Regions from separate parts of the Rhodococcus sp. MT28 genome, predicted to be linked through region 3. Evidence: riboswitches for the same ligand, from Rfam matches in the RefSeq annotation. Region 3 holds a riboswitch; each other region holds the start of a gene.
What was found. A riboswitch is a leader RNA that binds a small molecule or an ion and turns the genes downstream of it on or off. The one in region 3 is predicted to bind cobalamin.

Region 1: another riboswitch for cobalamin. It lies ahead of AC1Q6C_RS15785 (cobaltochelatase subunit CobN); the one in region 3 lies ahead of AC1Q6C_RS28990 (FecCD family ABC transporter permease).
Region 2: another riboswitch for cobalamin. It lies ahead of AC1Q6C_RS23205 (CbtB domain-containing protein); the one in region 3 lies ahead of AC1Q6C_RS28990 (FecCD family ABC transporter permease).

What each region holds. Positions count from the first base shown of each region.
Region 1 covers NZ_JBXAFD010000003.1:690,296-692,554, forward strand. Annotated here, with positions in the region: gene AC1Q6C_RS15785 (cobaltochelatase subunit CobN) at 1-986, opposite strand, end outside; cobalamin riboswitch at 1,026-1,158, opposite strand; gene cobG (precorrin-3B synthase) at 1,210-2,259, shown strand, end outside.
Region 2 covers NZ_JBXAFD010000006.1:150,940-153,198, reverse strand. Annotated here, with positions in the region: gene AC1Q6C_RS23220 (HIT family protein) at 1-118, shown strand, start outside; gene AC1Q6C_RS23215 (alpha/beta fold hydrolase) at 103-840, opposite strand; gene mhuD (mycobilin-forming heme oxygenase MhuD) at 886-1,194, shown strand; cobalamin riboswitch at 1,283-1,421, shown strand; gene AC1Q6C_RS23205 (CbtB domain-containing protein) at 1,447-1,641, shown strand; gene AC1Q6C_RS23200 (CbtA family protein) at 1,632-2,259, shown strand, end outside.
Region 3 covers NZ_JBXAFD010000012.1:60,733-62,991, forward strand. Annotated here, with positions in the region: gene AC1Q6C_RS28990 (FecCD family ABC transporter permease) at 1-911, opposite strand, end outside; cobalamin riboswitch at 1,029-1,164, opposite strand; gene AC1Q6C_RS28995 (TetR/AcrR family transcriptional regulator) at 1,181-1,789, opposite strand; gene AC1Q6C_RS29000 (alpha/beta hydrolase) at 1,842-2,259, shown strand, end outside.

The DNA of each region.
Region 1 (2,259 bases), on a different contig from region 3:
TGGCGCAGCTTGCCGTGACGGACCGCGATCCCGGCGACACGGGCAGCGCGCTCGACGTCGGGGACGTACGTGGACAGTCCGTCGGAGTCGATTTCCTTGAAGGAGAACGGGACGGTAATGATGCGGCCGTCGAATTCCGGCACCGCGACCTGGGTCGCGACGTCGAGAGGCGACAGTCCGTCGTCGTTCTCGTCCCAGGTGGCGCGGCTACTGGTCAGGCACAGGCCCTGCAGGATGGGGACGTCGAGCGCAGCGAGTGCGGCGACATCCCAGGCTTCGTCGTCGCCACCGGCGGACGCGGTCGCGGGCTTCGTGCCACCGGCAGCAAGAACTGTCACGACCATGGCGTCGGCGCGGCGGAGCGTGCTCAGAAGTTCGGCTTCTGCGGTTCGCAGAGATGCGCAGTAGATCGGCAGCGCGGTGCCACCGGCCTCGGCGACCGCGTCGCACAACGCCTGGATGTACCGGGTGTTTCCGGCCAAATGCTGGGCGCGGTAGTACAGAACTGCGATGACCGGACCGCTCGCCGAGTCGAGATCGGGCGCGAAATCAGCGATGCCCCAGGAAGGCAGGTGGGCCGGCGGTTCGAACCCGTGGCCGGTGAGCAGGACGGTGTCGGACAGGAAGTGGTGCAGCTGTGCCAGATTCTGTGCGCCACCCTCGGCCAGGTAGTTGTGAGCCTCGGCAGCGACACCGGCGGAAACCGTCGAGCACTCCATGAGGTCGGCGTCCGGCGCGTGCTCGCCGCCGAGAACGACTACGGGGAGTCCGGAGGCGAGGACCATGTCCAGGCCGTCTTCCCAGCTGCGACGGCTACCGAGGATACGAACGATCACGAGGTCGACGCCGTCGAGCAAGGGCGGCAAGTCCTCCGAGACCAGCAAGCGTGAGGGGTTGGCCCAGCGATAGGAGACGCCGTCGCCGGCTTCCTGGCTGGCGCGGGCGCTCAGCAGATCGGTGTCGGACGTGGAGAGCAGAAGAATCACGGGTGAAGCCTTCCTGGGGTTTCGCGCCCCGTGGCACAGATCTGTCATCGACGGCGGTTGAGGGTCTGACTCGTGTTTCCGAGCGGAAACACGTCCCGCTCGAGCAACACTCACAGTGGCGCGACCGCACCGGACTCTCACCGGTTTCCTCAACTGCCGTCACTGGTGGTGGTGATGCTACCGGTCCGCAGAAGGCACTCATGACAGGTCGTACCCTGGAGCCATGCCCACGGACCGTTCACAGCCAGACGCGTGCCCGGGTGCACTGCAAGTTCACCACGCCGCCGACGGCGCACTGGCACGCGTGCGCCTACCCGGCGGACTCCTCACCCCGGTCCAATTGCAGACGCTCGCCGACGCAGCGCGCGATCTCGGCAACGGGCAGATGGAACTCACCTCGAGGGGCAACGTACAACTGCGCTCGGTCTCGGACCCCGAAGCCTTCGCGGCGCGTATCGCTTCGGCCGGTCTGCTGCCGTCCGCGACGCACGAACGAGTGCGCAACATCCTCGCGTCCCCACTGTCCGGCCGTATCGGGGGCGTCGCCGACATTCGTGAACTGGTCCACCGTCTCGATTCGGCGATCCAAGCGGATCAAGCATTGGCAGATCTGCCAGGGCGAACCCTGTTCACCCTCGACGACGGGCGCGGAGACATCACCGGGCTACGGGGCGATTTCGGACTCCATGCGCGCAGCGCCACCGAGCATTCACTGGTGCTCGCCGGTCACCACACCACTCATCTCGTCCAGGCGGACGACGCCGTCGAATTGCTCCTCGAGGCGGCTCGATCATTCCTCGACGTCCGCGACAAGCACTGGCGCCTGGCCGAGGTTCCGGACGGAATCGAACGCACCCTCGAGCAGCTGGGTCTGAGCGCCGAGTCCACCGGTGCTGCGGACCTCACGCCGGATGCACGGCCTACTATCGGCTGGCTCGAGCAGCGCGACGGGACCGTAGCTCTGGGCGGCGGCCTGCGATTCGGACTGCTCGACGCTCGGCTGGCCGAGTTCCTCGCAGCCGTCGACAAGCCCGTCGTCGTGACACCGTGGCGATCGGTGCATATCTTCGACCTCGACGAATGGGCAGCCGAGCAGGTAGTCCGGGTGCTGGCACCCATGGGGTTGATCTTCGACGAGAACTCACCGTGGCTCGAGGTCACCGCCTGCACCGGAAGTCCGGGATGCGAGAAGTCGCTCGCCGATGTGCGCGCCGACGCGATCACCGCCGTCGAGCAGGCAGAACTTCCCGTTGTCGGGCGCCAGCACTGGGCC
Region 2 (2,259 bases), on a different contig from region 3:
GCACGTCGTCCCCCGCCATCGCGGCGACAAGGCGAAGTTCGCTGCTGGACTCCTCGCCAGGCGAGCCGTCGAGCTGGAGCAGGTGGGCGCGTCGATCCGAAGTCAGCTCACGGTCTGAAGGAATTCCGTCACCACTTCGCGATAGCGCTGCGGTTGATCGTCGTGGACCAGGTGGCCTGCATCGGCAATACATACGTACCGAGTTCCCGGCCTCTCGGCCATCTCTCGCATCTGTCCCTCGGGGGTGATGGTGAACTCTCCCTCGATCAGCAAGGTCGGCACCTCGATCGCCTTCCACTGATCCCAGAAATGCCTCGTGCCCCACTCCTCCGAGATGTCGCGGAAGGTCGACACGTCGCCGTGCAGGTACCACCCGTCGTCGCGGCGGTCGAAAGAGTCGAGAAAGTACTGGCCGGCGACGGGGCCGAAGAATTCCTTCATCGCCTCCTCGGAAGCAAACGGCTGCGGCCACGCCGAGATCATCTGCGCCCAGTCCGCAGCGGTGCGTCCACGAAAGTCCGGGGCCATGTCTTCGAGGACCAGCGCACAAACCTTTTCGGGATGCGCGGCGGCGAAGCACCACGCATGCAGAGCCCCCATCGAATGACCGATCACGATCATCGGCTCCTCGATGGACGCAACCGCCGATGTCAGGTCCTCGACGAATGCCTCGGTAGTCAGTGCCGCTGGCGCCGGCCTGCCGTGACCGGCAGCGTCAAAGGTGTAGACGTGGCCGAACTCGCGGATCCACGGCACCTGGCGTCGCCACGTTCGGGAGCTGCCCATGAGGCCGTGCAACAACAGAATCGGTTGTCCCGTTCCACCTTCGTCATGCAACACGAGTGTCACGGTACGCGGTGAAGGTGCGCGGGTAATGTCGCTTGCATGGCAGTCGTGAAGATCAATGCAATCGAGGTCCCCGAGGGCGCCGGCCCCGAACTGGAGAAGCGCTTCGCAGCACGCGCTCACGCAGTCGAGAACTCCCCGGGCTTTCTCGGATTCCAACTCCTCCGCCCCACCGCCGGTGAGAGCCGCTACTTCGTGGTGACTCAGTGGGAGTCCGAGCAGGCGTTCGCCGATTGGCGTGACGGCCCCGCCCGTGAAGCCCATTCCGGCGAGCGCGCGAAGCCCGTCGCTTCGGGTGCGTCGTTGCTCGAATTCGAAGTTGTCCTGGACGTCGCCGCAAAGAGCTGATCTCGAGCGATTGTGCCTGCCTTGGCGGGCACAATCGACGGTCATCTCGGCTTCACGCGTTGACACGGTGCGGGCTGTAGTGCAAAAGTTCGCATGTAAACGCGATGGTCCGACAGGAATCCGGTGAAAGCCCGGAGCGGTCGCGCCACTGTAATTCGAGGTGAAGTGCCTTTTTCGGCACGACAATTTCGACAGCCAGACACTTCGGCCATCGCATGGACCTAGGGGACGCGAAAATCCCAGGAGGCTTCGATGGCTCTCGCCTATTCTCCCGATACGTCGATCGATTCGACTCGTCTTGCTTTCCTCGCCGCTGCAGTAGTTCTGTTCGCGATGCTGGCTCTCTACCTGGTCGGATTCGACCAGGGCGCTATCTCTCGCACCGGCATGTACATGCATGAATTGATGCACGACGGTCGACACTTGATGGGCCTGCCGTGCCACTAGCCGACAATTTCACGAAGCTTCTCATTCGTGGTTTGTTGGCTGGTCTGATCGCAGGCATCCTTGCCGGCGGAGTTGCATTCGTGCTGGGTGAACCGCACGTCAACGCTGCCATTGCGATCGAAGAAGCCAACAGCGCCACCGGTGAGGTTTCCGGCGAAGCCGCTGGGCATTCGCACGGTGACGAAGAAGAACCACTGGTGAGCCGCGACGGGCAGCGCGCCGGGCTGTTCCTGGGCACGGCGCTTGCCGGACTGGCACTCGGGGCGATCTTCTCGGTCGTTGCCAATTACGCTCGACGACTCACCGGAATGTCCGGGCCTTTGTTGGCGATCACCATCGCCGTCGGTGGTTGGCTGGCTATCGAGGCTGTCCCCTTTTTCAAGTACCCGGCCAATCCGCCGGCCGTCGGAGATCCCGACACCATCAACCAGCGCACACTGCTGTGGCTGGCCGCCGTGATTCTCGGGCTGCTGTCCGTCACCGCGGCAGCAGCGGCGGCAAAGGCAGTTTCCGGGCACGAGTTCCTCAGCGTGCGCATCGCTGCTCCGGTGGCTGCGTTCCTGGTGATCGTCGCGATCGGTTACGTCTCGCTTCCCGGCATCAACGAGGTGGGCGAGG
Region 3 (2,259 bases):
GTCGGCCGCAACGAGGTCCGCGCCACGACGTCGACCCACACCAGGAAGGACGCGCCGATCAGTGCTGCCGCCGGTAACACCACTCGATGTCTGGCTCCGACGAGCATGCGTGTGACGTGCGGTATGACCAAGCCTACGAAGGCAATCGCGCCGGACACTGCAACCATCGTGCCGACCAACGCTGCCAGCACGCCGAACAGCACGTTTCGCAGGGTTCGGACGGGAATACCGAGCGAAGCCGCGACGTCCGGTCCGGCCGCCAGCGCATCCAGCCAACCGTGCAGGGCGAACACCGCTGCCGTCAGCAGGAACACAACGATGACCGGCGCCCACAACTTGTCCCAGGATGCCCCGGCCAAACTTCCCAGGAGCCAGAACAATACGGACTGCGCGGCCTGGGAATCATTGGTACGCAGCACCAGAAAACTCGCGATCGCCGACAGGGCGGATGCGGTAACGGTGCCGGTCAGAACCAATCGCAGTGGAGTGATACCGCCTTGCAGCGTCGCGATGGTGAAGACGAGAATCGCAGCTCCCAACGCCCCGATCATCGCGCCGAAACTGAGCGCCCACACTCCCGCGCCGGCGAACAGTCCGGTGGTGATGACGGCGGTGGCACCGACACTCGCGCCGGACGACACTCCCAGCAGGTGGGGATCGGCAAGAGCGTTACGGACGAGGGTTTGCACCACCGCGCCGGCGACGGCAAGACCAGCGCCGACGGCCAGACCGAGCAGTACCCGAGGTGCTCTGATCCCCCACACGATCGCAAGTTCGGAACGCGTGACGGGTGGGCCTCCGAAGCGCGAGTGCACCACGTCCACCACAGTGGACACGGGGAGCATCTCGGATCCGAATGCCAACGCGCACACAGCAGAGAGCACGGCGACGACCAGCAGAGCGGGCAGCACGATACCCGGACTGAGCCGTCCTCGAGGCGCACCAGCCTTCGGCGAAGGCAGGTGGGTAGGTGGAGACAGAGCTCCGCCAACAGCATTCATGGTGTGACCGATCCATCCTCGTGGCATGACACAACGTCAACGAGGGTGGTATCTGGCTACGGTCGACGCAGGGACGACCTCACAGTGGCGGGACCGCGCCGGAATTGCACCGACTTCCCATTACCTCGATGATGACGTCAGAACCATAACGGACTGTGGTCACCATTCTCGACACCGGATCAAGGTTGCGACCCGATCATCGATCTCGCGTGCCGTACGACGGCTTCCGTTCGCACTCGAAGTTCTTCGGGTGAATCCGATTCCAGCACAACCCGATGCACCTGACTGTCCACGGCAGTCACGGTCAGCCGCGACGTCAACAACGCATCCTCCGCACTGAAACCGTAGCTCTGGAGGTACTCCGAAAAGCCGAGTACCAGTTGACGATTCATTCCTTCGACCTGCTCGATGAGCTCATGCGTACGCGGAACCTGATCGTAGAGCAGGTGAAAGAACTCTCGCGGCTTACTGTTCACTTCGACCGCGCACTCCACCAACATCCTCACGGCCTCGTCCGGGGTGAGCTCACGCTCGACGATGTCGGCAAGGCAGAGCGCAAAACTCTCCCGCGCAGCACTCACGTGACGGTTCGCCAACTCCGAGAGGATCTCGTACTTGTCGCCGAAATACTGGTAGAGCGAGCCCACCGACACCCCTGCTTCGTCAGCGATCCGGTTGGTGGTCGCTGCCATGGCTTCCGAAGCGAAAACGCGAGTAGCTGCCTCCAGGATCGCGTCGTAGGTAGCCCTCGAGCGCTGCTGGGAGGGCCTTTTCCGCCGAGTCGACACGGTCCTCCGATGCGAGTTGTCAGCCGCGACGCCGATACCGAGAATTGTGTAGGTGACCAGCGCCGATTACTCGAAGTTTATGCCCGACCGGTACACCGACCACATGCCGGCGCCGACCCCGACGTGGTGGGAGTGGAACGGCAACACCGTCCACGTCGCACGGGCCGTGGTTCCAGACGCGCCGGTTCGTGTTCTCGGCATCCACGGCGCCGGCGGCTACTCGGGCGCGTTGTGGCCGTTCGCCGGGATCGGCGTGAAACTCGGAGCCGAAGTCCTCTTCCCTGATCTTCCGCTGTACGGCGACACCGTCGTAGCCGATCCCGCCGGCGTCCGGTACGAGCAGTGGGTCGATCTCCTCTGCGATCTCGTCCGGGCCGAGAAGGCGGCCGACGATCGGCCGCTTGTGTTGTTGGGCGCCAGCATCGGCGGTCTGCTGGCCTACGAGGTGGCCGCGCGGACCGGTCTGGCCG